Regions from separate parts of the Gordonia sp. NPDC003585 genome, predicted to be linked through region 3. Evidence: predicted binding sites of a transcription regulator. Region 3 holds the regulator's gene; each other region holds the start of a gene.
What was found. The regulator LexA, encoded in region 3, represses DNA repair genes until DNA is damaged. The targets are predictions, from matches to a motif close to CGAACANNTGTTCG.
Positions count from the first base shown of each region.

Region 1: the regulator LexA is predicted to act here: its motif matches at 2,827-2,840, upstream of ABZW74_RS20595 (DUF222 domain-containing protein).
Region 2: the regulator LexA is predicted to act here: its motif matches at 4,803-4,816, upstream of ABZW74_RS19835 (SAV_6107 family HEPN domain-containing protein).
Region 4: the regulator LexA is predicted to act here: its motif matches at 6,000-6,013, upstream of ABZW74_RS17290 (DUF222 domain-containing protein).

Region 1 covers NZ_JBEXMX010000091.1:7,812-16,505, reverse strand. The annotation lists gene ABZW74_RS20610 (MFS transporter) at 1-673, shown strand, start outside; gene ABZW74_RS20605 (TetR family transcriptional regulator) at 684-1,274, opposite strand; gene ABZW74_RS20600 (oxygenase MpaB family protein) at 1,385-2,458, shown strand; gene ABZW74_RS20595 (DUF222 domain-containing protein) at 2,855-4,087, shown strand; gene ABZW74_RS20590 (guanylate cyclase) at 4,318-5,046, opposite strand; gene ABZW74_RS20585 (hypothetical protein) at 5,064-5,255, shown strand; gene ABZW74_RS20580 (PHP domain-containing protein) at 5,258-6,298, shown strand; gene ABZW74_RS20575 (aminotransferase class V-fold PLP-dependent enzyme) at 6,314-7,795, opposite strand; gene ABZW74_RS20570 (MFS transporter) at 7,792-8,694, opposite strand, start outside.
Region 2 covers NZ_JBEXMX010000084.1:12,699-21,392, reverse strand. The annotation lists gene ABZW74_RS19860 (penicillin-binding protein 2) at 1-436, opposite strand, end outside; gene ABZW74_RS19855 (hypothetical protein) at 603-1,391, opposite strand; gene rsmH (16S rRNA (cytosine(1402)-N(4))-methyltransferase RsmH) at 1,388-2,395, opposite strand; gene mraZ (division/cell wall cluster transcriptional repressor MraZ) at 2,572-3,012, opposite strand; gene ABZW74_RS19840 (DUF3040 domain-containing protein) at 3,615-4,019, opposite strand; gene ABZW74_RS19835 (SAV_6107 family HEPN domain-containing protein) at 4,197-4,685, opposite strand; gene ABZW74_RS19830 (N-acetyltransferase) at 4,911-5,570, shown strand; gene ABZW74_RS19825 (NAD(P)/FAD-dependent oxidoreductase) at 5,567-7,231, shown strand; gene ABZW74_RS19820 (DUF3153 domain-containing protein) at 7,276-8,118, shown strand; gene ABZW74_RS19815 (methylenetetrahydrofolate reductase) at 8,348-8,694, opposite strand, start outside.
Region 3 covers NZ_JBEXMX010000147.1:35-5,184, forward strand. The annotation lists partial or broken gene ABZW74_RS23735 (hypothetical protein) at 1-393, shown strand, start outside; gene lexA (transcriptional repressor LexA) at 500-1,207, shown strand; gene ABZW74_RS23745 (putative PEP-binding protein) at 1,779-3,494, opposite strand; gene ABZW74_RS23750 (DeoR/GlpR family DNA-binding transcription regulator) at 3,784-4,554, shown strand; gene ABZW74_RS23755 (1-phosphofructokinase family hexose kinase) at 4,551-5,150, shown strand, end outside.
Region 4 covers NZ_JBEXMX010000065.1:9,350-18,043, forward strand. The annotation lists gene ABZW74_RS17265 (AMP-binding protein) at 1-582, opposite strand, end outside; gene ABZW74_RS17270 (nitroreductase/quinone reductase family protein) at 749-1,183, shown strand; gene ABZW74_RS17275 (GAP family protein) at 1,206-1,847, shown strand; gene ABZW74_RS17280 (hypothetical protein) at 2,082-2,648, shown strand; gene ABZW74_RS17285 (serine/threonine-protein kinase) at 2,737-4,320, shown strand; gene ABZW74_RS17290 (DUF222 domain-containing protein) at 4,321-5,970, opposite strand; gene ABZW74_RS17295 (M15 family metallopeptidase) at 6,085-6,867, opposite strand; gene ABZW74_RS17300 (endonuclease/exonuclease/phosphatase family protein) at 6,923-7,627, shown strand; gene ABZW74_RS17305 (BTAD domain-containing putative transcriptional regulator) at 7,750-8,694, shown strand, end outside.

The DNA.
Region 1 (8,694 bases), on a different contig from region 3:
GGGGTCCGCTGCCCCGACGTCGACGCCCGCTGCGTCGGGCGTCTCCTGGTGGCGTCGGCTGCGCCGCCCCGGGATGCTCGCACTGATCCTGCTGATCGGGGGCTTCAAATTCGGCGACTCGATGGGCTCGGCCGTGGTCGGGCCGTTCATGGTCGACGAGGGGCTGTCGGACGCCCAGATCGCGCTGATCAAGGGCGCCTTGTCGTCGCTTGGTGCGCTGGGCGGCGCAACTCTCGGTGGGTGGTTGGCCTTTCGGTTCGGTCGTCGCAACGCACTGCTGATCGGTGGGGTGGCGCAAACGGCGAGTCTCGGCCTGTACTTGCTCGCCGCGACAGGGGTCGGCGGCTTTTCGCTGATCGTGTCGGCAAGCCTGGCCGAGCACATTCTCGGTGGCGCAGCGACGGTCGCCGTGTTCACAGTGATGATGGATGCCGCCGAGCGCGATCACGCCGGTAGCGACTACACCTTGCTCGCGTGCGCCGTGGTCGTCGTCCAGGGGATCGCAGGTGTGGCCGGCGGACTGGTGGGTGACTCGTTCGGGTATCCGGTGCTGTTCGCTGCGAGTCTCGTGCTATCCGGGATCGGCTGTGCCGCAATGATCATCGCGCTTGACCGCGGAGTGGGACCCGAGGGTGTGCGCAGGTTGGCCCGGGTCCGCGGCCAGACTGTCTGAGTCTGGTCGGTCAGGAGAGCATCAAGTTCACCGCGACATCGACCACAGCATCGAGGTCAGTGCCGAGGCCTCCGGTCAGCCATTGTTGCGCGAGTTCGGCCATCGCACCGGTGAACATCGCCGCGCGAACACCATTGGTGGTGGCGTCGGGCTCGTGCATCTGGTTCTCCGCGACGGCGAGTTCGCGCAGCAGTTCCTGGGTCGCGGCCCGACGCTGGGCGAGTACGGGATTAGCGCGCGCCTCGGTGAACAGGACGCGCCCACGACGCGGATCTGCGGAGCCGAATTCGAGCACTGAACGGATGCCGAGGCGAGTGCGGGCGCGAACCGAATCGTCGCACCCAGCGAGTTTGCCCTCGATCGTCGTGGCGAGTTCGGCCTCGGTGCGATCGTAGACCGCACCGAGGAGTTCGTCGGTGTCGGCGAAGCTCTCGTAGAAGTAGCGGCTGTTGAATCCACATGCGCGACACACCGAACGGACCGAAAGGGCACCTTCGCCCGCGGATCCGAACAGGTCGAAAGCGGCTGCGACGAGCTGCTCACGGCGTTCGGCACGACGATCCGCCATCCGGACGCCGGCCCACCTGGTGGGGCTGGACATCGCACCAGCATACGCGCGGCAGATCGTTATGAAGAAGGTCTGGTCACAGGTGTACCCAAAAGGTTATTCTGGGCACACCTGTTACCAGAAGGTGGGTGGTTGTTGTGTCCGTGCCCTCAGTGTCGTTGCCCTCAGTGTCGTTGCCGTCCGTTCCGCTGCCATCTGTGCCGCTGCCCTCGGTGCGTGTGCCGTTCGCGTTGCCGCATCAGTACATCGGCAAGTGGCTCAACGAGAAGTTCGACGAGAACGTGAAGTCCAAGTTCTTCCGCGGTATGAGTTTTGACGATCCGGTCGGCGACCCGGGCTGGTTCGGTCCCGACAGTGCCACGTGGTATGTCCATTCCCACACGCCCGCACTGATTTTCGGACTGCAGTGCGCGTCGTACATGGAGCGGCTCGACCCGAGTATCTTCTGGATGGGCATGCATCATTCCCGGCTCGTGGAGAAGTCGTCGCAGACGTCGACGATGGGCCGGATCGACCAGGCCGGAGCCAACATCCGGTTAGGGCATTCGTTGGCCTTCTTCATCGGTACCGCTTACGGCACGACGGATACGGCCGAGCGTCTTGCCCGAACCGTCCGGGCCATGCATCACACCATCAAAGGTGTTCGGCCAGATGGGCTTCCGTACGACGCCGACGATCCGCTCTGGCTGCGGTGGAACTACGCGACCGTTGTCTGGGGAATTGCCACCGCGCACGAGATCTACCACCCTCGACCTCTACGTGGCGACGATCTGGACCGATACTACGGCGAGTTCGTCCGCGTCGGGCACGCGCTCGGGGGTACCGATCTGCCCACCACCAAGGCAGAGACTCTGGCCTGCCTGGAAGAGTATCTCCCGCGTCTGGCACTGACCCACGGCAGTGCGATGGCGACCGGCACCAATCTCACGAATCCTGCTCAGGCGGCGGTGGATTGGGCCGTCCGCGACACCATGCCCACGTGGGCGGCGCAGTTTGTGCAGTACCGCCCGCCGAATCCGGTCGAACGGCGTGCGCGTCGCAGCGCGGTCTGGAGTGCCATCAACGGACTGCACGCCAGCATGGGGGAGGCGCCCGAGTTTGCCGCGTCACGTCGCCGGGTTCAAGGCGGAACCACCGTGCCGCACACGGTTCCCAGTTACGTTCTCGGCACCGACCCGGAACTCAGCCGCGACGAGGTCGAGGCGACGATGGCGTAGGGCCATCGCTGGTGATCTCGACACGGTGCCTCGCTCCGCTCGGTACCGGCTCGATCCGGCGGATCTCGACACGGTGCCTCGCTCCGCTCGGTACCGGCTCGATCCGGCGGATCTCGACACGGTGCCCATCCCCCGCTGGTTGATCTCGACACGGTGCCCACCCCCCGCTGGTTGAGCCGACACCGAGCCCCCAAGGGCGAGGCGTCGTGTCGAAACCACCTGGCAAGCTGACAATGTCCCTAACCTCAACCATCAACCACCCTTGAATTTCTGATACGGCTGTGACTCCTGCGCATCTTTCCGGGCTCTCTTCGCACCACCAGTAACACTAGTGTCGGGTCTCTGACCTGCGAAAATAGTCCTTGACTCGCATACATGTTCGAGTATTCTGGACGCATGCCCCACATCGAACACCTTTGCGACCAGCTCGCCGCGTTCGCTCCTCCGGACACTGCCCGCGAGGTGCACGAGGCCCTGTCGGCGCTGCTGCGGCTACGGAACATGGTCGACCACCACGCCGCAGTCCTTGCTGGGGCCGTGGAGCGGTTGGGGCTCGCGACGAAGCAGGGCCGCACCACCCGCGAACTGTTGATCGTCATGGGGTGCGCGCCCGCGGTCGCCACCCGGTTGCTGCGTGTCGGTGTTGCTCTGGCCGGTACACCACGATTGGCTGGTCACACCGCTGACGGCACGCTCTCCGGTGAGCACGCCGACGCGATCGCCCGGGGACTTTCTCATGTCGCGACGCGGGCGAGGGAACCGCTGTCGGAGTCGCAGCGTCAAACCTGTGTGACCGATCTTCTGGCCCAAGCCTTCTCCGGCGCCACTCCCGCCGACATCGACCGCCGTGCCCGCACCCTAGGCAACCGGGTCGCCGACGATGCTCCTGCTGCGGTGCCTGCCCGCGATGACCGCGACATCAACACCTTCGATGTGACCACCGATGGTGACGGCCGGGTTGTGGTGCGTGGCGATGTGGATGCGGTGATCGGGGAGAAACTGCACACCATGATCGACGCCCTGGCCGCACCTCGTCCCGAACCCGACGGCTCTCCGGATGCCCGCTCGCCCGGGCGTCGCCGCTCCGAAGCGTTGGAACGCATCCTTGATGCCGCCGCCCACGTGGATGACGGGTTGGTGGGCATGCCGAAACATCAAGTGCTGCTCACGTTGCCGGCGGACAACCCGGATCTGGCGTCGATGGCGTTCACCGGACCCGTCACCCTGGACACCGCCCGGTTGTTGACCTGTGACGCGGTGGTCACCGCGATCACCGTCGACAAGGACGGGGTGCCGGTGGCGATGACCGACAACCTACGCCTGTTCCCACCACACCTGCGTCGAGCGTTGATCGTGCGTGACGGAGGGTGCTGCATCAAATGCGGCGCGCCGGCGTCCTGGGCCCACGCACACCACATCAAACATCACGCCGACGGCGGCAGAACCGTCCTGGACAACGGGTGTCTGCTGTGCCCGTCCTGCCACACCGATGTGCACCACAACGGGTGGGACGTCGTCCTCGGGGCTGACCGCCACCCCTGGCTGATCCCGCCGGCCTCCGTCGATCCGGGAAGGAGACCACTACCGGCCTACAACCGACGCACCATGCGCCTGGACAACGCCGCCTGAACCCACCAACCTGAACCAGCCAACCGCGTAGCACCTTTCGCACCCGACCCCGGTCGGGACCGCACCCGTACCTTGAGAACTTCATAGTGTGAAGCGCGACGCCACGGGAAACCGTTGCCGCGCAGTCGAAGCCACCTATCTCTGAACCCAGCATGGCCGCACCAGCGGACCAACACGCCGGGATAGCGATGGCTTCGACTGCGCGACAACGAATCCCGGTATCGAACAGGTCAGAGGTGCACAGCCACTTCGTCGCCGAGATGGAAGGGTGTGGTCAGCGGAAGCCGGTCGCCACTCCAGAACCGGCCGGGGTCGAACCAGTTCGAATCCTTCGACGCGTCGACGAGACCCATGTCGGAGTAGGTGATCGCGACGACCTCTGCGCAATAGGCGGCTTCCAGTCCCACGGTCTCCTTGTGCTCCTCGTCGTGTCGCCGTGCACGCCGTTCGCGGGCCTTGCGGTCGAGGTAGGGGATGCCGCGAACCATGTCGACGCTCGTGGGGATGCGGCCCCGGAGCCAGCGGCCGGCAAGGCGCGCGGTGGTGGGGAAGGGTGTGCCGTCGAGTCGGGCGATGACCCGCAACAGGATGTCCTCTTGCTCGGCTGTCACGTCCGGGGTGAGTTGTCGAATCCAGCAGCTCTGCTCGTACCGGATCATCCACTGTTCCACCGCTTCCCGGGCGTCGTGGAGTTGGACGCCACGATGGTTGGAGCCGGTCCACACGTCGGTGAGTTTGTCGCCGAGTTCGGCGTGCCACAGCAGCGGTGGTAGGTCGTCGAGGCCGACGGTCATCGCGACATGGTTCACCGGCGAGTTGGTGAGCGTGCGGATCGCTCGGTCGGGTCCCGAATGACCGCGGAAGAGCCAGATGTCGCCGGTGCGGGTGGCGTCGAGGGCCTCGTCGAGCGAGATGCCTGCGTCTGCGCTGCGTGGGTGCACGGATGCAGGGTAATCCACGGACTATCCTCGGGCATATGCGCAACGTGTGGAAATGGCTCGGTCTGGCCGGCGCGGTCGGCGTCACGACCGGAGGTGTGTTGGTGGCGCGCGATCAGCGGCAACGCAACTCGTACTCCGCCGACGACGTGCGGGACCGCCTGCGGCAGCGGTACGAGTCGGCCAACAACGACGGGGACGATGCGACCTCCGGCAACGCCGACAACTGACGATGCACTCGCTCGACCCGCTCGTCGCCCCGGTCGATCCGGTGGTCGCCTTGACCCGGATTGCGTGGCTTCTCGAACGTACTCGGGAGAGCACCTACCGCGTCGAGGCGTTTCGCCGAGCCGCGGTGGCGGCGGCCGGGATCGACGGACTGTCTCACGCCGCCCGCACTGGCGGACTGACGAATGTGCGGGGCATCGGAAACACCACCGCAGCCGTCATCACGCAGGCGGTCAACGGTGCGGTTCCCGACTATCTCGCTTCCCTGCAGTCGGCCCACACCGAACTCACCGACGACGCCGCCGCGCTCTTCGACGCACTCCGCGGTGATCTACATGCGCATACGAACTGGAGCGACGGTGGGGCACCCCTGTCCGAAATGGCTGATGCGGCACAGGCATTCGGCCAGGACTGGTTGGCGATCACGGACCACTCACCGCGGTTGACCGTCGCCAACGGGCTCAGCGCCGAGCGGCTCGAGCAACAGATCGCCGACATCGACACGATCAACACCACACGATCGGACGGCCTGCGCATCCTCAGCGGAATCGAAGTCGACATCCTTGACGACGGTTCCCTCGACCAGTCGGAGGAACTGCTGGCTCGGCTCGACATCGTCACCGCGTCGGTGCACTCCAAACTCAAGATGGACGCAGCGCCGATGACCGCGCGGATGACGGCGGCCGTCAGCAATCCGCGAGTCAACGTCTTGGGTCATTGCACTGGGCGACGCGTACTCGGCGGCCGCGGTCGGCGTGCGCCGTCGGAGTTCGACGCCCGGCAGGTGTTCGAGGCCTGCGCCGAGCACGGGACCGCGGTGGAGATCAACTCGCGTCCGGAGCGGGTCGACCCGCCCGACGAGCTGATCGAACTGGCCCGTGACATCGGGTGCCTGTTCGCCATCGACTCCGATGCGCACGCGCCCGGTCAACTCGAGTTCAAGGCGTTCGGCGCACAACGGGCCGAACAGTTCGGAATCGCGGCCAACCGGATCGTGACGACCTGGACAGCCGACGCCGTCATCGAGTGGGCAGCGTCGAGTTAGTTGCAGTCCCCGGCCTCACGGGTTGGTGAACTCGGCCAGGAACTCGGTGAGCATCGTCGCGGTCACCGGCCGTGGGAGCGCCTGAACCGCCGCGATGATGGCGGCCATGTCCAATTCGCCGTCGGGATCGTGCGGATCGATGCCGGCCCCGATCAGCGCCTGCTGCACGGCGGCGCTGGGCAGCCCGACGACATCGTCGACGCTCACCGCGCCGCTGTCGAAAGCGTGCGCGAGATCGGCCAGTGCGGGTGGGGGACTGGCGGCGCGCAGTCCGCGAACGTCGTCGGCGGCGTTGCGGCATGCGAGAACGAGTTCGTCTGCGACAGTTGCGGTCACGGGTGTGATCGTGAGGTGCGTGGTGGGCGGAAGCGACGAGCCGTCGGGCTGGGTGAAGCCCGGCTGCATCTGCAAGGTGAAGCCGCGCCGGTCGACTGCGGTCGCCCATCGATGGGGGTCCACGGGGTGTTCAGAATCGGGATCGGCCGCGACCGCGAACACCGGCCCCACGGGCGACGCGACCACGCGCAGGCCGTCGATCTCGTCGATCACCGTCCGAAGCCGGTCGGCGACCAGACGGGTGGTGGCCACAAGCGACGCGAACCCATTGACACCGAGGTGGCCGGTGATGGCCCACGACGACGCCACACCGGACGCCGAGCGGGAGCCGAGCAGAGTCGGATTCACCACCGGGTAGCCCGGCCAGTCGGTCGTCGCGAAGTACTGCGCCCGGTGGCGGTCTCGATCCGAATGGAGAAGAAGCGACGCACCTTTCGGGGTGTAGCCGTATTTGTGGAGGTCGGCCGACAGGCTCGTCACACCGGGTACTCGGAAGTCCCAGGGCTCGGTGTCCGAACCCCACCACGGCAGTGCGAAGCCGCCCAGGCAGGCATCGACATGCAGTGCGATACCGCGATCGAGCGCGACTCGACCGAAAGCGGCGGTCGGGTCGAGGGCGCCCGTCGGATAGTTCGGGGCCGACGCCACGAGGAGAAAGGTGTCCTCGCACACCGCTGCGGCCACGGATTCCGGTGTCGGTGTGGTGGTTTCGGGGTCGACGCTGAGGCGGATGGCCCGAACCCCGAGTAGTTTGGCTGCCTTGAGGAAGGCCGCATGTGCGGTGGTGGGGACCACCATCGACCCGGCGCCGGGCGCTACACCCGCATGATCGCGGGCCGCCTTGACCGCGAGAATGCAGCTCTCGGTACCGCCCGACGTGAGCGTGCCCACCGCATCCGGGGCGTGGAACACCGTGCGTCCGAACGAGATCAGGTCCCGCTCCATCGCTGCGACCGAGGTGAAGACGGTGGGATCGAGACCGTTGACCGGCTGCACTCGCGCGATGGCCGCGGCCGCCAGAGCGTCGAGCTCCGCGCGGCCCGAGTCGTACACGTAGGAGAGAACTCGACCGCCGTGGGTCGGGGCGTCGGCCGCACGCAGGGCAGCGAGCCTCCGGAGGATCTCCTCGGCGGGCAGACCGGGTTGCTCGTCGCGCGTCATGCCTGTTCCCGATCGGTTCTCAGCCCGCGCATCAGCAGGAATGTCGAGGCGACCAGGATGGCCGGCACCACGGTGAATCCGACTACTACCCCGACGAGTGCGGTGTCGGGCTGATCGGGTGTCTCGTCACCGGATGACGACGCAAAGCCGGTCAGCCCCAGGATGATCAGATACACGGCCGGTCCCAGCGCGAGACCGACTGTTTCACAGGCCGTCCAGAGACCCGAGAGCGCGCCGCCACGATCGGTGCCGACGCGTTCGGTGTGTTCGTCGATCACGTCGGGGAGCATCGCCAGCGGAAACGTCTGCATGCCTGCATACCCGACACCAGCGACGCCGACGGCGACAAACACCCACCACCCGGGGCTCCACACAGCGACCACCGCTCCCGCCGCGCCGAGGACGAACAGTGCCGAGGCCGCCGCCAGCCCGGTTTCCTTGCCGCGGTGGCGACCGAACCGATACCACAGCGGCATCACCACGATCGCCGGTGCGACGAGTGCGACGAAGAACAGTGTGAGCATTCCCGAGTCGTCGAAGGTGTAGGTCGCCACGTACTGGGCGCCTGCCAGCATCACTGCGCTGGCCAAGGCCTGAACCACGTAGACCGCGAGCAGATTCCGAAACCGTGGGGTCAGGTTCAGGGCGGCGATGGCGTCGCGATAGCCGCTCACGGATTCCGGGTCCGACGTCGGCGGTGGAGCATCTGCTCGGCGGGCGGCGCCGAATGAGGCGATGAGCATGCCGCCGGTGATGACGACCGCAGCGGCCACCGCCATCGCCACGTATCCGGCGGAACCGCCGACGACGTCGCGAATCGCCGGGCCGCCGGCACCGACCACCAGGATGGTGATGGCGAGCACCACGATGCGCGTGGCGACAAGGCGCGTGCGCTCGTG
Region 2 (8,694 bases), on a different contig from region 3:
TCGTCACCTTGGCGAGGATGTCCTGCTCGCTGATCGACCCGCCGAGCGCGACCGACACTCCGCGCGCGATCTCCCGCAACCGCGTGTTCGCATCGGGGAGGGCGGGATTGTCCTGGCGCTCGGCATCGATCGACTTGCGAACGGCACGAGGCAGAAACGTCAATGCACGGGCCTCGTCGGTATAGGCCAGCGGGCGACCGTTGCGGTCGAGGATCGATCCGCGTTTGGCGGTGAGGATCTGGGTGAACTCGCGCTGTTGAGCCGCCTCGGCCGCGATCGACGGGGCATCGATGGTGTGCACCACCACCATGCGGACCGCGACGGCGATCACCGCGATCACCACCAGCACACCGGCGGCACGTGCACGGAAGAAGAAGCTCTGGGGACCGCGCGTGGCACCGCCGGATGGCGAGGCCCCGGTGAGCTTCTCCCTCATCGGCCGTCGAGGCCCACCACGGCCGGCCTTGGCGGTCCGACGATCGGAAGTCGCACGTGTCATGGGGTCAATTGTCCACCGGATCAACGGCATTCCCGAGAATTTGCGGTCGGCGGGTTGCGATTGACATGGACGCAGTTCTGACCGGAAGCGTGTTCACGAGCGATCAGCGAGCCGCACCGGTCGGTGCCACGGGCGCCGTGCTCGGCACCACCGAACTCGCGGCGGGTGCGGTGGGTACGGCCGAAGATGGTGCACCGGAAGGTGTTTGGGTGTTCGACGGCGTGGTCGGCGCGGCCGGCGTCGTCGCAGCCCCCGGGGCTCCCGACGACGGCCCGCCGAGTCCGATCGAATCGTCCACCTGCCTGGGATCGATGGTGGCGGTCGGTTCAGGGGTGGTTCTCGGGTTGAGCGGGGCCATCGGCGTGCCGGTGGCCGGAGACGGCGTACCCACGATCCGCGGCCGCCGGTTGGGTTCGACGATCATTCGCGCCGGATTCTGCGCCGGCACCATGCCCAATTGTGCTGCCTTGTAAGCTAATTCCGGAGCAGAGTCACCCGACTCGTAGTCCCGCTTGAGCGCGTCGACCTGATCGGTCAGCGCCTGGTTCTGCTTGCGCTGTACACCGAGCTCGTAGGAATCCTGGGCGGCTTTGGTGGACAACCACAGACTCAGACCCAGACCGACCACGAGGATCGCGATCACCGGGACCACAAAGGGGATGTGGCGCACCCGTTCTCGCAACGACGTCCGCTGCGACGGCTCGGTCCGCGGGGCGGTCCGTGCGCGCGGTCGGTCCGCGTCGGTGTCGACCCGCCGACGTCGACGATCGAGCGCCCGTTGCGCAGCCGCCGAACGGGTCGGCCGATCCGATTCGACGCGGCGCCGGCGCTGTTCGCGGCGTGCGCGTTGCGCAGCGGTCGCATCGTCGGGCGCGTCCTGCAAGATGGTCATGCTTTACGCCTCCCCTGGCCTGGGCCGTCGGACCCGATTCGCTCGATCACCCGCACCCGAACCGGGGCCGACCGTGGGTTGACCTCGAGTTCGTGCTCGTCGGGACGCTCGGCGCCGCGGGTGACCAGGCGAAACCGCGGCGCAGTGCCGGGCAGTTCCACCGGGAGTCCCCGCGGGGACGTCGAGGTGGTGCGAGTCGCGAACTCGCGCTTGATGATTCGATCTTCCAATGATTGGTAGCTCATCACCGCCACACGGCCGCCCACACGCAGCGCGGACAGCGCCACCGGCAGTACGTCGCGGATCGCGTCGAGTTCGTGATTGACCTCGATGCGCAGCGCCTGAAAGGTGCGTTTCGCGGGATGGCCGCCGGTCCGTCGCGTGGCAGCCGGGATCGTGTCATACAGCAGTTCGACGAGTCTGGCGCTGGTGGTGAACGGCTCCCGGGCGCGCTCGCGGAGAACAGCAGACGCGATCCGTCCCGCGAATCGTTCTTCACCGTAGTCCGAGAGCACGCGGGCGAGGTCCCCGTGCGAGTAGGTGTTGAGCACGTCGGCCGCGGTCAGACCGTCGGTGGTGTTCATGCGCATGTCGAGCGGCGCGTCGGCGGCGTAGGCAAAGCCGCGGTCGGCCTGGTCGAGTTGCATCGACGACACTCCGAGGTCGAAGAGCGCCGCGTCGATGTCGGATACCTCCGCGTCGTCGAGCACCTCTGCCAGGCTGTCGAATCGCGCCTGGTGCAACGAGATCCGGTCGGCCATGTCGGCCAGGCGCCGGCCGGCGATGGCCAACGCCTGTGCGTCGCGGTCGATCCCGATCAACCGGGCCTCGGGGAAGCGGCGCAGGATCAGCTCGCTGTGACCGCCGGCGCCCAGTGTGGCGTCGACGAAGATTCGTGGACCTGGGCCCTCGAGCGCTGGAGCGAGCAGGTCGGCCATCCGGTTCGCCATCACCGGGACGTGGCCATGGCGACCGGTGTCGTCGGAGTCGGCGTGTTCGTCCACGGATGCACCCCTCGGATTCGGCAGTCGGACGGGAGGCGTTGCGGAGGTGGCACTTCGGGTGAGTCGGGGTCCCGACCCGGTCACGCACCTGGCGTTGGGGAAGTACGCCAGGGTCGGACCGGGCCGGGGCCTCGTACCACCCGAAGCCCTGTTCATCTGTCCGCCCATCATCTCGGCTACAAGACCGCGTTCAACGCGGCCGAGTTCGCGGCCGAGAAGTTCTCCTCGTGCTGGCTCTGGTAGTCACGCCATGCGACGGCATCCCAGATCTCCAGGTGATCGAAACTGCCGAACACCACACATTCCTTGGTCAGTCCCGCGTACGCCCGATGGTCGGCGGACAACGGGATCCGCCCCTGCCCGTCGGGCCGCTGCTCCTCCGAACTGGCGAAGAAGTAGCGCTGGTAGGCGCGGGCTTCCGGATCGTTGCGGGACGCCTCGACGATCTTCTCCGCCATCGCGTCGAACTCTTCGGTTCGATACACCGACAGGCTGTGGTCTTGGCCCTTCGTGACCATCACCCCTCCTGCCAGCGCGTCGCGAAACTTGGCGGGCAACGTGAGTCGCCCTTTGTCGTCCAGCTTGGGCGTGAATGTGCCGACAAATCGCACTGCCATGTCGGTACCTCCCGCCCACCGGGTTCGGCATTTCCGGTCTGCCTCACCCGGTGCTGCCACAGTACCCCACTTTCCACCACTTTCCACCCCCTCGTGGCCCTGTGTGAGCAAGAGCCATCAAAGAACCTGCTCAGAGGCTAGAAATTGGGTGGGGGAAATTTTGTGGCAACGGCGATTCACGATGCTCTTTGGGCATATCAGAGTGACAGATTGCGTCGTCCGGGTCACATGTGACGTGCTCCGACGCAATGGTGGGGCACAGTGGGGCGTCCAGGTGGGGCGTAGTGGGGAGCCCGGGTGGGGCACGGCGGGGAGTCGCGCGGACAAAAGTAGGGGAAGAAACTCGTCCCCTACCCTTGGTGTCCTCCCCCAGAAAATTCTCGCGGAGGACTACGAACCCCGGGGAGGAAGTTCTTCCCCTAGACTTTGCGGCAGGACGCCGACGCATTTCCCCAGGTCGCAGCGCCGCTCACCGAACTCTTCGGATCGGGACGGGATGGACCACCGGAAAGCGCGAGAGCCGCGCACCTCGGTGCGCGGCTCTGGCGGTACGTACGTAAAAGTGTCAGCGAACGTGTCAGCCGACGTGTGGCGTGCTCAGATCACTCCTGCTCGAAACGGCGATTGAAGCGTTCTTCCATCCGCTCGGACAGCTTGCGCTTCTGCGCGCCCGCCCCTCCGGACTGCTTCTTGCCGCCCCGACGCGATCGGTCGCCGCCGGCCGCGTCGGAACCCCCGCCCCAGAGCGCGAAGAGCCCAGCGGCAAACATGACGAGGAACCCGATGAGACTCACGATCGGGAAGCCGCCGATGTCGATACCCACGACGAGCCCACCGACCAGCAGGACGAGCCCGACGACAAAGATCGCCACGGCCTGCAGCCGCCTGCGGCCGCTCGCCTTTCCGAGGCGCCGACGCTTCACACTGGACGCAAACTTGGGGTCTTCCGCGTACAGAGCGTTTTCGATCTGTTCGAGCATGCGCTGCTCGTGCTCCGAAAGTGGCACCGACCCTCCTTCTCCCAACTGGCCGCGTAACGCCGACTACGACGTCACCCTCGGGCGCATTTTCATGCGAATGCGCCTGTTCTGATCCCATGATACGAGGTGAATGCACCTCCGACCACCATTACCTGCCGTTCTGCGTCGATCTGTCGTCAACGGCGTCGCGGTGAGCGGCTCACGTCACGCCGTACGGCCCATCGAATCGTTCCCCTGACTCACCCGGCCCTGCTCATAAGCGATGACGTGAGCCTCGACGTGCTGCAGGAATCCGGTGACCGCCACGCGCATCGCGGCAACGTAGCGCGGGTCGATCGTTCGAACGATCCCGGACTCGATGCGCATGCGGGTGGCCGACAGCGACGCGAAGACCTGCACCTCGCGGGCCAGCTCAGGAACCACGACGACCGTGCGCGACCACGCGTCGGTGGCCCCACGCCGCGGACGTCCGGGCAGTTCGTGGACGGCGAGCGCTGCGCCCGCCGCACGTAGCGCGGCCAGGTAGTACTGGCGGAATCGCTCGGGGTCGTCGGGGACACCGTCCGCGTTGTCGAACAGGATGTGCGCACGGTCCAGCAGATCTCGTGCGCGGCCCACCACGATCGGGTCTGCAGCCACCCGGCCCGCGGCAGGCACCGACCGGCGTCGGGCCTGCGATCGGCGATCGCGCATGATTCCTCCAGACTCCAGGAGCGTCTCGGACGCTTCGGCGGCAGGCGCTTCCCTCGCCCACCGCCGAAGCGACGCGTCGTCGGGGTGCGCGCGAACAGCTTGCGGAGGCACATCCATCGAACACCCGTTCGACACGTTCAATATAGCTAGCTCTGCTCCATCCTTCAAGACGGGTGTGACAAGTTCCCCCACCCCGACCATCCCGAGAGAAAGGTCAGCGAGGCGTTGACGATCCGGCTGGTCACCCTGACCGGGCAGGATGCCCGACTGTGGCTCGAACCCGCCCTCGACATCTACGTGACCGCGATGCGATACCCGCGCGGCACGGAGGTGCACCGGGCAGCGCTGTGGCGCGAGCACATCGGGCGGCCCGGATGGCGTGCGCTGGGAGCGGTGACCACGGTGTCGCCGCACGAGGCCCACACCCTGCCCGGCTCACGCCGCCGGGTGCAGCCGCCGGTGGGGCTCGGGGAGAACGACGTCCTCGTCGGCATCGCCTACGGCTACACCGGCGCGCCCGACCAGTGGTGGAATCAGCAACTCCGCCTCGGGTTACGCCAACGTGGGCATCCAGCCGAGGTCGTCGAAGGGATTGCGGCCGACTATTTCGAACTCACCGAACTGCACGTGCACCCGAGCGCCCAGGGTCGCGGAATCGGACAGTGGCTGCTGGGCCGGCTGCTGACCGAACGGCCTGAGAGTCACGTCCTGCTGTCCACTCCGGAGATCCCCGAGGAACGCAATCGCGCGTGGTCGCTGTACCGGCGAATGGGATTCACCGACGTCCTGCGAAACTTCACGTTCACCGGCGATCCGCGCCCCTTCGCATTCCTCGGCCGTCGGCTTCCGGTCGACCTCGGGCCGGCAGCCGGACCGCAACCGTGAGCACCCAAACGTGCGGTGGGGCCGGCATCGCCGACGCCATCGTCATCGGATCGGGCCATAACGGTCTGGTCGCGGCGGCATACCTGGCGCAGGCCGGCCGCGACGTCGTCGTCGTGGAGCGCGACACGGTCCCGGGTGGTGCCACGTCGACGGTGGAACGCTTCCCCGGCTACCGGGTCGATCGCGGCTCCTCGGCACATCTGATGATCCGGCACTCCCCCATCCTCGACGAACTCCGTCTGCCCGAGGCGGGTCTGCAGTACTTGGACTGCGATCCGTGGGCATTTGTCCCCGCCACCGACTCGGCGCCGCCCATCGTGTTCCGCACCGACCTCGACGCCACCTGCGCATCGATCGAAAAGGCTTGCGGCCCAGCCGACGCCGACGCATATCGACGCTTCGTGGCAACCTGGGGACCGCGTGCCGAGGCCGTGATGCGCACCTTCTACCGGCCGGCCACGCCGGGACGATTCGCGGGCGCGTTCGTCGGACTCGGTGACACTGCGTCGACGGCACGCACCGGAATCGCCGGTCGCCGCGCCGGGCAGATGATGGCGCTCTCGCAAGAACTGATGGCGTCGGGCGACTCGCTCCTCGACCGCTGGTTCTCCTCCGAACACCTCAAGGCGGGGCTGGCCTGGTTCGGTGCGCAGTCCGGACCACCGATGAGCGCACCGGGCACCGCACCGATGGTCGGGTTTGCGGCACTCATGCACCGGATACCACCCGGACGCGCCGTCGGGGGCAGCGGCGCACTCGCACAGGCGCTGATCGCGCGCATCACCGGCGACGGCGGCGCGGTTGCGGTCGGCACCCCGGCCGAATCGATCACTCGCTGCTCCGACCATTGGCGCGTCGAGTTCGACGGATCGCCACCCCGCTGTACCCATCAGGTGATCGCCGCCTGCCACGTGCTCACCACCCTCGACTTGCTGACCGCGGGTGGCTTCGATGCCGACACTGCGCGGCGGTGGCGGTCGTCGGTGGTCGTCGGCAACGGCATCGGGATGGCGGTTCGAGTGGGCACCACGGCACTGCCGGACTATCCCGGGCTGCCATCGGGGCTGCCTGCACACAGCGTGCACTCCGGCCTGGGTCTGCTCGTCACCGATCGCGCCCACCTCGTGCGTGCCCAGGCCGCGGCGGCGGTCGGCGAGCTACCCGAGCGTCCGGCCTGCGTCGCCATGAGTTACTCCGCGATCGACCCGACCCTCGCTCCACCCGGACGACACCTGCTGACGCTCTGGGCTCAGTGGCATCCGTACCGACTTGCGGGCGAGCGCTCGTGGGCGCAGTTGGGCGAGGTCGCAGCCGATGCCGTCTGCGGCGAACTCGACCGGCACGCACCGGGATTCACCGACACCATCGAGCACCTCCACGTGCAGACACCGGCTGATCTGGAAACCGAACTCGGACTCACCGGCGGCAACATCATGCACGTGGAGATGTCGATCGACCAGATGTTCATGTGGCGACCGCACCCCGACCTGGCACACCACCGCGTGCCCGGCGCGGACGGCGTCCTCCTCGCGGGCGCCTCGACACATCCCGGCGGCGGCGTCACCGGCGCCAGTGGTCGAATCGCCGCCACGCTGGCCCTCGGCGCGCGCACACGCAGACGTCGCGGTGGCGCGCGACGCGGCAACGGTCTGGCACGATGAGCACCGTGACCTCCCCAATCGACGCGCCACGACGCCGGCTCCCGATGCTCGCAGCGGTCCTGCTCCTGCTGGTCGCCGCCCCGCTGATGTCGGGTTGCCTGGAACGGTCGACCACCGTCGGTGACCGCTATTCGGGCACGATCGTCGTCGCGACCTCGCCGGACAATCCGCATGGCGCACCCAAGCTGGACCTCCCCGAGTCGATGGCCTCGCTGGTCTCGGTCACCGAGTACCGCGCCACACCCACTCCGTCGACAACGCCGGGCGGCCCCGGGCCGAGCGGGTCGACGTCGACCACCACCACCCCGCGCACCCCGGGCAACGCCGACGACGATCGCGCGACACACGTGGGTACCCGGGCCACCTTCTCCGGCCTCACCTCCGGCCAGCTGAGCCAGCTCGGCGACATCGTCGCGGACTCTTTCGGGGACACATCGGTCACCATGGATCTCACCGCGAAACGCAGCGGTGAGGTGGTCCGGTTCCGCGGTTCCACCGACCTCACCGATCTGGCACCTCAGCGCGACTACGTGCAGTTGACACTGACCTTCGCCGGACCGATCACCGCGACCAACGGCGATCAGACCGGTGAGTCGTCGGTGACGTGGACACCCGAGCCGGGCAAACCGTCGGACTTCAGCGCCGACGCCACCTACCCGGACCCGGCGACGGCCGCGGTGAGCAGCTGGTCGTGGTTCCTGGCGGCCATCTGCCTGATCGTGGTCGCGGTGATCGTCGCGATCGCCTACTCGTCGCGCCATCGCGGTCCCCGGCCCGGCCGACCCGTCCGGGCAAAGACCCCATCGACCGCCAAATCCGACGCCAAGTCAAAGCCAGATGCCAAGTCTGCTTCCGACCGGGCCACGCAGGACGCGTCGAAATCCTGACGAATCCTTCCGCCGGCTGAGGCGCTCGAGGCGCTAGCCGAGAGCCTCGAAGCCCTGGTGAGAGGACATTGTTGTCTCAACAGCGCCCTTCGAGGCTCGCAAGCTCGCACCTCAGGGAGCGGTGAAGGCTCGCTTCGCGGGTCCTGAGCAGCGAGCTTGCGAGCGTGACAAAGGGCGCACCTCAGGGAGCGGTGAAGGGCTCGGCCCGCACGAACTCAGGCAGCGGCGGTCAGCTGCTCAGGGCCGGGGCGCCGAGAACCTCGCGGACGTCGGCGCCGAGGCGCTCGAGCACCTCGCTGGTCGCCTTTGCGAAATTCAGGCTGCAGAAGTGCAGACATGGTGCGCCCTCGGCGATGAGCCGCTCGGCCATCTCGGTGGCGAGGTCGATACCGACCGCCCGCACTGCCGCACGATCTTCCTCCGGACCGTCGCCGGCCGCGGCACTCAGCCGGGCGTCGACCGCCGGCGGCAACACCGAACCCGAGAGCTGGACCATCCGGCGGACGCTGGCGAGGGAGGTGATCGGCATCAGACCGGGGATCAGGGGCTTGGCGGCCTGCTCGGCGTCGGCGGCGT
Region 3 (5,150 bases):
GCCTCGCCGCACCGCGTCGAGGTCGGCGCGACCCCCGGCATCGGCGCGTCGGCGCGACCTGCCGGGCTGGTCTGCCCGATCGGCCGGCCGGTCGGCCGCGTGATGCCGCGCGGCGCGGGCTGCGTCCGCAGCGGCGTGCCGGCCGCCTTACGAGTGGTGACAATGGTCGAGTCCACGCTGGTGCGGGCGCGGCCCGAACGGGTGAGTGTCGCGCTGGTCATGCTGGCCTCCGGGGGTGCTCGTGGCGGTTGTGCCGGGTACTCGGGCAGTTCGGCGAACGCGCTGTCGAGGACGTTCGACGGCCTCGATCACGTGTTCGATGAACTGATGTTCGAGTTGTACCACGCCCGACCGACAAAGTCGCGCCACACCTCGAACAAATGTTTGAAGTGATCGTCGCGCTCCGCTAGGCTCGGGCCCACGGACATGTCAACACCCGCCGCCGACAACCAGCCGATTCGCTCTCAAGCGAGGCGGCGACAGAGAGGAATCCGAGCAGATGAGCGACTCACGGCCCAAGCGCACCGGAACTCGGAGCGATGATCGCGACCAGGACGCTCCCATCGATCCTGCCGCCGCCGAGGCGTCGCTGACCGCGCGTCAGCGCGGCGTGCTGGACGTGATCCGGCAATCGGTGCGCGAACGTGGCTATCCCCCGAGCATCCGCGAGATCGGCGACGCGGTCGGACTCACCTCGACATCGTCGGTCGCCCACCAGCTGCGCACGCTGGAGCGCAAGGGACTGCTCAAGCGCGACCACAACCGTCCACGCGCGGTCAACGTGCAGGACGCAGATCCGGCCGCGACCAACGCGGGAGGCGATCCGCTGCCGACGCCGACCTTCGTGCCGGTGCTGGGCAGGATCGCCGCCGGTGGACCGATCCTCGCCGAGGAAGCGGTCGAAGACGTGTTCCCACTCCCCCGCGAACTGGTCGGGGACGGCTCACTGTTCCTGCTGCGGGTGGTCGGCGAATCGATGATCGACGCCGCGATCTGCGACGGCGACTGGGTGGTCGTCCGCCAGCAGAGCGTGGCCGAGAACGGCGACATCGTCGCCGCGATGATCGACGGCGAGGCCACCGTGAAGACCTTCAAGCGCAAGAACGGACACGTCTGGCTCATGCCGCACAACGAGCTGTTCGAGCCGATCCCCGGCGACGACGCCGCCATCCTCGGCAAGGTTGTGACGGTGATGCGCCGGATCTGAGGGCAAGTACACCCCGTCGGATATCTGTACCTTTCAACCCGACCGTGGACCTGGCCAGAAACCTCAGCTGTGGCCAGAAACCGCTGGGGCGCCTCGGGTTTCTGGCCAGACACGCGGTTTCTGCACTCACGCAGCGCCGACGATGCGCCGGGGACACCATCTCGCCCCCGCACAGACAACCCATCCCGAGTGCTCGCATCTGCGCGCGTCTCCCATCCGCGCGCAATGCATTACGAGCAGATGGGAGGAATGCGAGCACCTGTTCCGTCGAGCCCGCTAACGTCGATCGGCGCGTTCCGCGGAACGCGCCGCACGGACGCGGCACCCGCAGAAAGCAGGGGAAGAAACTTCCTCCCCTACCCTCAGAGTCCTCCCCTACAAATTTCTCGGGGACGACTGTGAACCCCGGGGAAGAAACTCTTCCCCTAGATTTTGCGGCACCACACTGACGCATTTGCCCGGGTCAGCGACCTGGGCGCCGCCATCGACAGCGGAAGCACAATCCGTTGAAGTTGTGCCCGGAATCCGGGCACAACTTCATACGGAACCACGGACAGCCGAAGTCTTCGTCTCAGACGGCAGGAGAGAGCGGGGTGGCTGCGGCGTCGAGCACCGACGTCGCGGCCTGACGCGCACCGGCCGGATCCGCGGTTGCCAGTGCTGCAGTGGCGGCTTCGCGGCACGCGTCGAGGGTGACCTCGGCGAGCCGCGCGCCGACGCCGGCCGCGGCGACCGGTGCACTCGAGAGCGAGGTCACCCCGAGCCCGGTCAGCACGCATGCGAGGTTGGGGTCGGCGGCGGCCTCCCCGCACACCCCCACCGGCTTGCCCAACGTCTGACCTGCCGACGCGACCTCGGCGATGAGCTTGAGCACCGCCGGTTGCCACGGGTCGGTCAACGACGCGAGGTCCGCGGACATCCGGTCGGCGGCCATCGTGTACTGCGTCAGATCGTTGGTGCCGATCGATACGAAGTCCACCTCCGCGAGGATGAGCGGCGCCAGAATCGCGACGGCGGGGATCTCGACCATCACTCCGGCGGTCATCCCCCGCGCACGCACCTCCTGCGCGAACGCCGCTGCTTCCCGGGCGCTGGCGATCATCGGTGCCATCACCCACGGTGTCGATCCGGTTTCGGCTGCGGCCCGCGCGATCGCATCGAGTTGGTGCGCTCGAATCTCCGGGTTCTCCACCGCGATTCGGTCGCCACGAACTCCTAGCGCCGGATTTGCCTCGTCTTTGTGGTTGACGAACTTGAGCGGTTTGTCGGAGCCCGCGTCGAGCGTGCGAACCACGACCTTCTGCCCGGGAAATGCCTCGAGGACTTCGCGGTAGATGCCCGCCTGCTCGTCGACCGTCGGCTCGTCGGGGCGGTCGAGGAAGGCCAACTCGGTGCGGAACAGCCCGATCCCTTCGACGGGGTATCCGGTGGCCGTGCGTGCCGACGCCCCGTCCGCGACGTTGGCGAGCACCGAGACCTCGTGTCCGTCGGCGGTGCGCCCGGGCCCGTGCCAGGCGGCGACCGCTTCCGCACGCCGACGACTGGCATCGACCTGTGCTCGCGCCGTCGCCTCGTCGGGGCCGATGGTGATGGTGCCGAGCGTGCCGTCGATCAGCACGGGGGTTCCGGCCGGCACCGTCGTCAGATCCGATACCGCGACCACACAGGGAATCCCGAGTTGCCGGGCGATGATGGCGGTGTGACTCGTCGGGCCGCCGAGCCGGGTGACGAGGGCGACGGTGGTCGCCGGATCGAGTCCGGCGGTGTCCGCGGGCGCGAGATCGTCGGCGAGCAGGACAGACGGTTCGATCGGTTCCGGCACACCTGGTTCGGGCAGGCCGAGAAGTTCGGCGAGGACGCGGTCGCGCACGTCGTTGAGGTCGGTGACTCGCTCGGCCATGAGCCCGCCGAGCTTGGTGAACATGGTGGCGAACTGTTCGGTTGCCGCAGCCGCTGCCGCAGGCGCAGGCGATCCTTTGCGAATCAGTCCCGACGCAGCGCCGATCCACCCGCGATCCTCGGCGAGTCCGGCGGTGGCGGCCAGCACTTCGGCGGCTGCACCCGAGCTGTGCGATGAGCGGTCACGGAGTCGGCCGGCGACCATCCCCGCCGCGGCGACAAATCTTGCCACCTCGGGTTCGCGCTGGTCTTCGGGCAGTTCCGTGTTTGCACCCAGGGCGTCCGGGTCGTGGTCGGGGCGCTCCCCGGGCCAGATCGCCGGCCCGTAGGCCAGCCCGCCGACGACCGGCGTTCCCTCCAAAATGCCTCCCGCTAGCGTCTCGGTCACTGCGACCCCTCTCGTCTTCGAGTTCCGCTCCGCCAATCGGCGGCACGGCCGCACATACACGACTCAGTTCTACGCGATTCGTGTCCGGGCTCACCGTCGAGCTGCATTGCGTGACCGATGACCGGCTTTCGAATCTCTTGTGATCAAAGTTACAAGAAATGCTTGACTTGTCAACGCAAACAGGCGTAAACAAATAGATATCAACACTCAAGGCCACACAGATCAACACAACCACACGGGAATCGCAGACAGATCCACCCGGATGTCCCATCGAGAGATCGGAGCGGTGTTGTACGCCGAAGAACGCCAACAGGCGATCGCCGAACAGGTACGCGCGAACGGACGCGCCTCCGTCGCCGCACTCGCCACCAGATTCGAGGTGACGAGTGAGACCGTCCGCCGTGACCTGGCCGCCCTCGAACGGGCGGGCCATCTGCAGCGGGTGCACGGCGGTGCGGTGCGCGCCGGGGTCATGCGGGTGATCGGCGAGCGCGGAATCGACGAGCGGCAGGTCACCCAGACCGACGAGAAGGCCGCCATCGGCCGTGCCGCAATCCGCTTTCTCCCACCCGACGGCGGGTCCGTCTTCTTCGACGCGGGTACCACCACCTTCCAGGCCGCCTCCGCGCTGCCCACCGACCGTCGTCTCACCCTGATCACCAACAGCCTCCCGATCGCCGGCCTGCTGGCCAACCACAATTCGGCCAACCTGCACGCGATCGGCGGCCGCGTGCGCGGTCTCACCCAGGCGACCGTCGGCGCCGAAACCGTTGCGGCGCTCGAACGTCTACGGGTCTCGACCGCTTTCGTCGGAGCCAACGGCATCAGCGAGGCGCACGGATTGTCGACTCCCGACCCTGACGAAGCCGCGGTCAAAGCGGCAATGGTCCGCGTCGCGCAGCGGGTTGTGGTCCTCGCCGACTCGTCGAAGATGAACCGCGAAGACCTGTCCGGCTTCGCCGATCTCGACGACGTGGACGTCCTCATCACCGATTCGGGTGTTGATCCAGGCTTCTCCGCGGCGTTGTCGGCCCGGGGCATCGACGTGGTGATCGCATGATCCTCACCGTCACACCCAATCCCAGCCTCGACCGCACACTCGAGTTGCCCGGGCCCCTCGACCGAGGCGAGGTCCAGCGCGCCGTCGCAACCCGAGCCGAGGCCGGCGGCAAGGGCATCAACGTGTCCCGCGTGGTCGCCGAGGCCGCAATCGCGACCCGTGCGATCCTGCCCGCACGCGACGGAGATCCGCTGCTGCGGGCCCTCGACAGCGTCGGGCTGCCGTACGAGACCGTCGCGGTCGACGGAGAAATCCGGTCCAACATCACCATCGCCGAACCCGACGGCACCACGACCAAACTGAACGCACCCGGAACCGAACTCGACGCAGGACAGCTCAGCGCTCTCGGTGATCTCATCCGGACCCACGCGGCCGACGCCGTATGGGTCACCCTCTGCGGCTCCTTGCCGCCGGGAGTTCCGGTCGACTGGTATCGCACCGTTGCCGACGACCTCTCCGACCTCGGATGCCGGATCGCCGTCGACACGTCCGGGCCTCCGCTGCACGCAGCGGCACTCGGGTCCGTCGACCTGCTCAAGCCCAACGAGGACGAGCTCGCAGAGGTGACCGGTGCCGATGGCGAGGTCTTCCGACGC
Region 4 (8,694 bases), on a different contig from region 3:
GCAGATCGCATTGACGTGGAACAGCGGTAGCACCAGCAGTGCGTGATCGCGCTCGGTGAGCGAAAGATGCTTGGCCATGGCCGATCCCATGTAGAGCAGATTCGCGTGCGTCAGGCGTACGCCCTTGGGCCGGCCGGTGGAGCCCGACGTGTAGATGAGCAGCGCGTCGTCGGAAGGTGCCGGACTCTGCGGAGGCTGCCAGTCCGGCGATGCCTGTTCGGCCAGGTCTTCCGGTGCGATGACGGTACGTGCCGGCGACGCGCCATCCGGGCCGCCCACAACGATCCGCGCGCCCGAATCATCCAGCTGATAGGCCGCTTCCACGGGGGTGAATGCCGGGTTGACCGGAGTCGCAACCGCACCCACCCGCCAGGCCGCCATCATCGTGATCAGGAGTTCGACCCGATTCGGCAGGAACGTCGCCACCACGTCGCCCGCACCGACACCCTCGCGGGACAGCTGCTCGGCGACCGCTTCGACGCGACGTGCGAACGCGGCGTAGTCGAGCGCCACCGAATCGTCGCGGACGCACGGAGAAGCGCCGCGGTGGGCGAGGTCCCAGGCGAAGTAGGTACCGGTCACGGTTGTTGCCCTTTCGGTGACGATGGGGTGTGATCCAGGACACTATGTGCGGATGAACGCGCTGGGTACGGCCTACCAAGCCAGAGTTCAGGGACCGAATTGTGCTGAGGGGACAATCGCGGCTGCGAGACTTGACGCAGTTGCTCGTATGCGAAAGGTCCCCGTGATGGCATCGCTCTTCATCCGCACGCTGCAGGCGCACCAGTGGCTCTACGAACATTCCGGTGGGCTCGTCGGTCACCGACTGCTGTTCGGCAATCCGACGCTCCTGCTGCGGACCGTCGGGCGTCGTACCGGTGAAAACCGCTGTAGTGCACTGACATACGGCCGCGACGGGGACGCCTACCTGGTGGTTGCTTCCAACGGCGGTTCGCCGAGGCCGCCGGGCTGGTTGGCCAACGTGAAGGCCAAGCCGGACTGCGAGATCCAGGTGGGCCGCACACGTCTACAGGTGGTTGCTCGGCCGACCTATCCCGACGACCCAGATTACGCCCGGCGATTCGAGATCGTGGATAAGGTCAACCAGGGCCGATACACCGGCTACCAGAAGAAGACGTCCCGGCCGCTGGCCATCGTCGAATTGAGGCCGCCACACGGGTGATGCCATCGGGCAGTCACTGCCCATCGCTGTCGGCGTGATGATCAGTCCACTCCCGATCGTCGCGGTGGTGCTGATGTTGGTCAGCGGCAACGCGCGCGTGAACGCTCTGGCCTTCGTGGTGGCCTGGTTCCTCTCGATCACGGCGGTGACCGTGATCGTTTCGCTGGCCGCCGTTTCTGCCTCGTCCGACGACGGTGCGCCGTCTTCCTGGCAGGGCTGGCTGAAGGTCCTACTGGGCTTCGGGTTGATAGCTCTGGCAGTCAAGCAGTGGCGTGGCCGTCCGCGCGACGACGCAGAGCCAGAGACACCCAAGTGGATGGCCGCGGTGGACACCTTCACCCCGGTCAAGGCCGCGGGTCTCGCTGCGTTGCTGGCGGTGGTCAACCCGAAGAACCTGCTCCTGGCGGTGTCGGGAGGCGCTGCGATCGCGACTGCTGCAGCCGGCTCGACGGGCGCGGCGATCGGAGCCTCGCTCGTGTTCGCCGTGGTTGCGAGTGCCGGCGTTGCCGCGCCGGTGATCGTCTACTTCGGCGCCGGCGACCGTGCCGCACATATTCTGGGCAACCTCAAACAATGGCTCACCCAACACAACGGTCCGATCATGGCGGTGTTGTTGCTGGTCATCGGTGCGAAACTGATCGGCGACGGCATCACCATCCTGTGAGCACCCATCTGCGGTGACCTCCCACCCGAACCACCGGCGTACGAGAAGTCTCGAGAACCGGAGGTCATCGTGGAGTCATCAAGTGGTTGCAACTCAAGGCGAGGTCGTCATCGCGCACCCGAACGTCGCCGTTGGGCGGGGTGGGTAGCTGCGGGGTCGGCCCCGGCCGTCCTGGCGTTCGCCGGCGCCGGACTGGCATCAGCCGAGACCACCGCACCGGCCCGACATCCTGCGGTGTCGGTGCACCAGTCGGGCGATCGCACCGGACCTGGTGTGCGTGCGCTTCCTCGCTCAGCGCCACTGCCACGCCTCGATCCGGCGAAGTTCCGGGCGCCGCAGCGGACCGAACCGGTCCGTCCGATCGTCGCGCCGCGCGGAACGGTGCGGATCGGCGATCTCCAGGCTCCAACGCCGAATTGGATGAACTCGCAACAACGCTCCCAGGTGAACAACGCTGCAGCAGACGCTGAGGCGCAGGTCGCCACTGCTGCCGATTCGGTTGGCCTACCCGCCGCCCGTTCGGATCGGGTGGCCGCAGCGGTCGTCGGTGATTCCGCCGCAGGTGCCGCCATCGCCACGGCCACCGTCGGAGCTCCGCTCGCGGCCGCAGGTGCGCTGGTCGGAGGTGTCGCCGGATTGATCGTCGGCGTGCCGTTCCTGCCGGCCGGCCTGGTTGCCGGTCCGATCGCGGGTGCGGCCATCGGTGCAGCGGCCACCGCTGCCCCGTTCACAGCACTCGGCGCGGGCATCGGTGCCGGCGTCGGATTGGCTCGCGGATTGGCCGAACCACCGCACCGCTGAGGTCTGCTGTCGTCCGTTCGGACGCATCCCTGCGTACTGACGTGACACTCTCTGTGTGATTGCCGATGCTCTACACAGGGAGGTCAGCATGAGTGCCAGCGGGACGCGGTTGGCGGCAGGTGACGTGATCGCCGGGTACACCGTCATCCGGACGTTGGGGCGCGGCGGGATGGGCACGGTGTATCTCGTGCAGCATCCGCGCCTGCCGCGGAATCAGGCGCTGAAGGTGTTGGCGTCGACCCTCGGCGGCGATCCGTCGTTCCGGGAGCGCTTCCGACGCGAAGCGGATCTCGCGTCGCGCCTCGATCATCCGAACATCGTCAATGTTCAGGACGCCGGGGTCGAGGACGACGTCATGTGGATCGCGATGCAGTACGTCGACGGCACCGACACCGCGGCGATGCTCCGCGACAGCGACGGACCCCTGCGGGCCGACGCCGTGGTGGGGATCATCGCCCAAGTCGCGTCGGCACTTGACTACGCACATGCACAGGGGCTTCTGCATCGTGATGTGAAGCCCGCCAACATCCTTGTGACCGCAGGGGCGAGCGTTGCGACGGGGCAGTTGAACACCGGGCAGGCAGGGTCGTGGCGGGCGCTGATCGGTGATTTCGGTGTGGCCCGTCTGATGACCGACTCCACCGATCTCACCGGCACCGGCAACATGATCGGGACCCTCAACTATGCGGCCCCCGAGATGTTCGGCGGTGCACCGCTCACACCGGCGGTCGACGTCTACGCGCTCGGCTGCACGCTGTATGAGTTGCTCGCCGGGCAGCCTGTCTTCACACGGCCCGACCAGCTCGGCCTGATCGGCGCGCACGCACACGCGCCGGTCCCGCGTCTGTCCGAGGTGCGTCCCGATCTACCGGTCGCACTCGACGACGTGATCTTTCGAGCGCTCGCCAAGCGGCCCGAGGACCGCTTCCACACGTGCACCGACCTGGCTGCGGCAGCATCTGCCGCGTTGCATGAGAAGCCATCTCCGACAACAACTCTGGGACGAACGGTGTTGTCGCCACCCGCGTATCGTCCGACCGAGATGCGCCCCACCACGGCTGTCGGGCGACCCAACTTCAGTGGGCCGGCGCCGGCCTATCCGCCGCCGGGGAACCGCCCGCCGACCGGACCGCCCCCTGGTGGGCCGAGCCCCACTCCCCCGCGTCGTACGGGGTTGATCGCGGCCGCGGTGGTCGGGGTTGTGGTGTTGGTGGCGGCCATTGCGATTGCCGCGGTGGTTCTCACCGGTGGTTCCGACGACACACCGAGCGCCGCGGTGCAGACCACACCCACCACCGTGGGTTTGTCCGTCACGGAGACGTCACCGCCGACGACCGCCTCGACCACTGCGGAGGCATCGCTGACGGGAACCTGGCGTGGTGCGGTGTCGGGAGATCAGACGGGCTTCGACGTCGTCGCCACCATCACGTCGAATCAACCGGTCGCCGCCACAGTCGAGTATCCGCAAATCGGTTGCGCCGGAACATGGACCGAGAAGTCTCGGCAGGGGACGACGGTGATCCTGACCGAGAACATCACCCGCGGCACCTGCGTCACGTCGGAGATCACCATCACCCCGATCTCCGACGATTCGCTCTCGTACTACTCCAGCTATTTCTCGCAGTCGCAGAACCGGACGTTCGTCATCAACGCGACGCTGCGGCGCGTGTGACTAACCGATCCCGAGGTGCTCTTCCAGCATCCCGACGAGCCGATTCTCGATCACTGATTCCGGGTTGATGGTTTGTCGGAGTTGGAGTCGGGCGAGTTCGTTTCGCGTGCGGGCGTTTTCGAGCAGCCGGAAGTGCCCGACGACACTGTCCTCGGTTGCCTGTGTGTCACCGTCGTCCGGCGGCCCGTGGATTTCCGCACGCACTCTGTTGAGGTGTGCGGTGAATCCGGCGGCGATGTCGGGGAAGCGGTTGATTTCGACAAGCTCAATCCGGCGGATGCGTGCAGGGTTGGGTGGTGCGCCGGGGTGGGCGTTGAGTCGCCACGCGCACCGTCCGGCGTCGGGGCCGTCCTCGATGATCCAGGTGGTGAACTGACCCGGTTTAGGCCCGACTCGCCGGTTATGCGGTGGGCAAGCCGGATACAGTTCGGTGATGTCGGTGTTGCCGCCCAACGCGAAATCCAGTTTGGCGTGGTGTATTTCAACGTGGGTGGCCGGTTGATCACAGTCCGGTGCCGAACACCGCTCCCCGCCGATGCGAACAAACGACGCCAACCGTTGAGCCATGGAGGCCAACCGCTTACCCCGACCAAGGAACAGCGGCTCGGGCTTCGCGCCATCAAAGATCGCCAGCCACGGCTGCACCTGTCCGGCCATGCCGATCAGTTCAGAGATCGGGATGACCCCACCGGTGGCGGTGGTCGCCACCCCGGACCCCCGGACCAAATCCGCCAGGTTGGCTTTGATGATCAGCTGGATCGGCAGACCGCGATGGGTTGTGCCGAGCAGACCGTCTTCCAACACCGCTTTCAACAACGCGTTGAGCGCGTCGTGATTGCACTGGGCCACCGACCGCCCGTCCCGCAGAGCGGCCGCGGCCACCACGTTGGGGTCGGCATCCTCATACGGCCCGGACGGCGACTCGGGGTCCTGTGGGTTGTTCATTCCGGGCTGCGCCCACGCGGCCAACATCGTCGCAAATCGGTTTGCCAGAACAGGATCGAGCGTGCCGGTGAGCTTTGACGTGCCGTCGGCGCGTTGCTTGTTCATCCACAGATTGCGGCGCCGGGCGCGGTCGGCGTCGTCGGACAGGGTGCCGTCGGGGTCGAGATGACCGAGGAGGCGTTGTCCGGCGGTGGCGATGTCGTTGGGGGTGTGTTCTTTGGCGATGTCGACCATCTGCCGCTCGGCCGCAACCTGCACGTCGTGCGGGGTGGTGTGCGGGATCTGATCGAGGGTGTCGAGCACGGCGCGGATGTGTCCGTGTCCGATGCTGCCCTCGGCGAACGCTTCGGCCACCGCGGGGAAGCGGGGTTCGCGTTCTTCGCCGGTCGGCTGGCGGAAGGTGGCGGTGACGGCCATCTGGGCGCGGCGTCGGCCCGGATCGGACACGCGCAGGCGGGCGTTGAAGAAGTTGGTGGGGCTGCGATATCCCATGCGGTGGGGCAGATCTCGATCCGACACCTCGACCAGCTGCCGGTCCCCGGCATAAGTCATCCGAGCCAGAGCCTGCTCATGGGCGGCAGCGACCTCCACCAACTCGTCGTCGGTGCACGCTGTGAGATCAGCCTCGACCAACTCGTCGAGCAGGGCATGGACCTGCGCCACCAACTCCGCTGCGCGTGACGTGCCGCCGATAGTTGTGGTCATCCGATGCTCACCCCCGAAAGCCGTCCCCTCGAACTTGTGTTCGAGAGTAACCGCTCCGAGCGGCCCGCGCAAGGGATTTCTCGAAAATTCTTTCGATGAGTTTCTGGCGGCTGCTCAGTAGGGCGGAACGTCGATGATCGGTCGTCGGACGTCCGCACCGGCACCGTCGAAATGCCACCACTCGCCCGAGTACACCGACAGCCCGCCGGCGGACATCGCCGACCGTAATCTTGCGCGATTACGTTGTGCCACCGCGGAGACTCCGTCGGTCGCGTACGCGGTTGCCGCAGGCGTGAAGGAGTCGAAGTCGGTACCCATCTCGACGAGGCAACGGTCGGCGATGCGCCGGTTCGGCGGGCAGCCGGGTCGTCGCGCGGCCAACGTGACGTCGACCGACCTGCCCGACTCGTGACTGCGCGAATACGGCCCCGGCGCAGCGACCCACGCGGGATTCGACACCTTCTCGTACATGGTCTGCTGCACCGAATGCGGGCGGTAGCAGTCCCAGAACACCAACACCTCGTTGCTGCGCCGTAGTTGTTGCGCGGCACGACGCAGTCCCGGACCCATCGACCGGTGAACCAGGCAGCGTGCATTGGCCGGGTACAACCGCACCCCGACAAAGTTGTTCGTCGTCGCATACCGCAGATCGATCAGCGCATCGGGCACAACGCTGCGTACATCGATGAATCCGACCGACCGGGCGTTGGCCGACACCGGCGGAATCCGCGTCGGCGATGCAGTGACGCTGCCTGGCGGCGAGATGATCGACGGGCTCACGTTCTGCGACGGCGACGCCGAAGCCGTTCGTTCCGACAGGGTTTCGTTGGCGCACCCGACCGCGACGGTGCCGGCCACCAGCAGGGTGACCAACCGCAGAACCGATCGTCGACGCATTGGTGTGTTTCTACCACGTCTCCGATGCACGAGCGTCGAGTCATAGGCTTGCCATGTGCACGCGAACACCATCACCGTGGCCTCGTGGAACACCGAATGGGCGCCGAACTCCGGCAGGGGTGTGGCGGTACGGAAGCAGATCGGTGCCGTCGACGCGGACGTCTGGGTCGTGACCGAGGGGCAACACTGGTTGCTACCCGACAGCGGGCACGCCGTCGATGCGGGTGACGACTGGGGGTATGACGCAGCTGCCCATCGCCGCAAGACTCTGCTGTGGTCGCGTTGGCCGTTGACCGACATCGTTCGGCTCGACCGGGGCGCCGGGAAAGGCCGCGTGGTGGCTGCTCGGAACCACACTCCGATCGGTGAGATTCAGATTCTGGCCGTGTGTATTCCGTGGGCGAGTGCGCACGTGACCACCGGACGCAAGGACGCCACCAATTGGTCTGAACACCTCGAATGTTGTGACCAGATCGCCGGTCTCGCATCCGGATTCGACCCGTTGGTTCCCACAGTGGTGGCCGGCGACTTCAACCAGCGGATACCTCGCGCACGCCAACCGATCCGAGTAGCGGAACGTCTGACGGATCTGCTGACGCCTTGGCGCGTGCACACCGCCGGAGAGGTCGAGCATGGTCCACTGATCGATCACATCGCGTCCACGATGGAGGGCGTCGAGCTTCTTGCGTGGCCGGGTCGTGTCGACGGCATCCGGTTGAGTGACCATTCGGGTGCGATGTGCCGTCTGCGCTGCACGTGACCGGCCACGAGGGGTCGCTTGCCGCATCAGTGTCGTGACCAACCGCCCCACGTCGAACGTTGCGCGCCGGTACGCTCATCACCACCTGCCGGCCCGACGCTCCACGAGGTGCGTGATCACCCATGACGTCACAGGACTTCCCCGTGTCGATGCGTCTCTCGGGATCGGTGTCGGTGACCGTCGGCGGTGAGACAGCCGTCATCAGGTCCCGCCGCGAACGCGCGGTGCTGGCGCGACTGGCCGCCGCGGGAGGGCACATCGTCTCCTCGGATCGGCTGATCGACGATCTCTGGCATGGCGAACCACCGCCCAAGGCGCTCGCGGGTCTGCAGGTGCACATCTCCAATCTGCGTCGCGTGCTCGAACCCGGTCGCGCGCCGCGCACTCCTGCTCAGATCCTGGTCAGCGACGCGCCCGGTTATGCCCTGCGACTGCCGCGCGAGGCCGTCGACCTGTGGCGTTTCGAGGATCTCGTGGGCTGTCCCGAATCAGACGTCGGCATCCGCCACACCCGGCTCACGGAGGCGCTGGAACTGTGGCAGGGCGTGCCGTTCGGCCCACACGCCGAGGACGACTGGGCCCGCGGCGAGGTGGCCCGTCTGTCCGAATTGCGTCTCGCAGCAACCGAAGCGATCGCGTCGACAGCCCTCGAACTCGGCAGGGACGCCGAGGCTCTCGCCGCGCTTTCCGGCTTGCTCGACGTGCACCCCGACCGGGAGGAACTCTTCCGGCTCACCGCCCTCGCGCAATACCGACTCGGTCGCCAGGCGCAAGCACTTCAGACTTTGCGAACGCTGCGCGAGTATCTTGCCGACGAACTCGGCGTCGACCCATCACCGCCCTTGCGGGAACTCGAATCGGCTATTTTGCACCATGATTCGCGGATTCAGCGAGCACCGGCGTCGGTAACCGCGCCGGCGCCCGTCGCCACCACACCTCGCCGCGTCGACCCTGCTCCCCGACGGACAGGACCCGAAGCGGCGCGTCGGGCCGAGCTCGGAAAGGTCGAGGTGCACGCCGCGTCGACACTGCAGTCCGGCGCGCGGTTGGTGTGGATCACCGCAGAG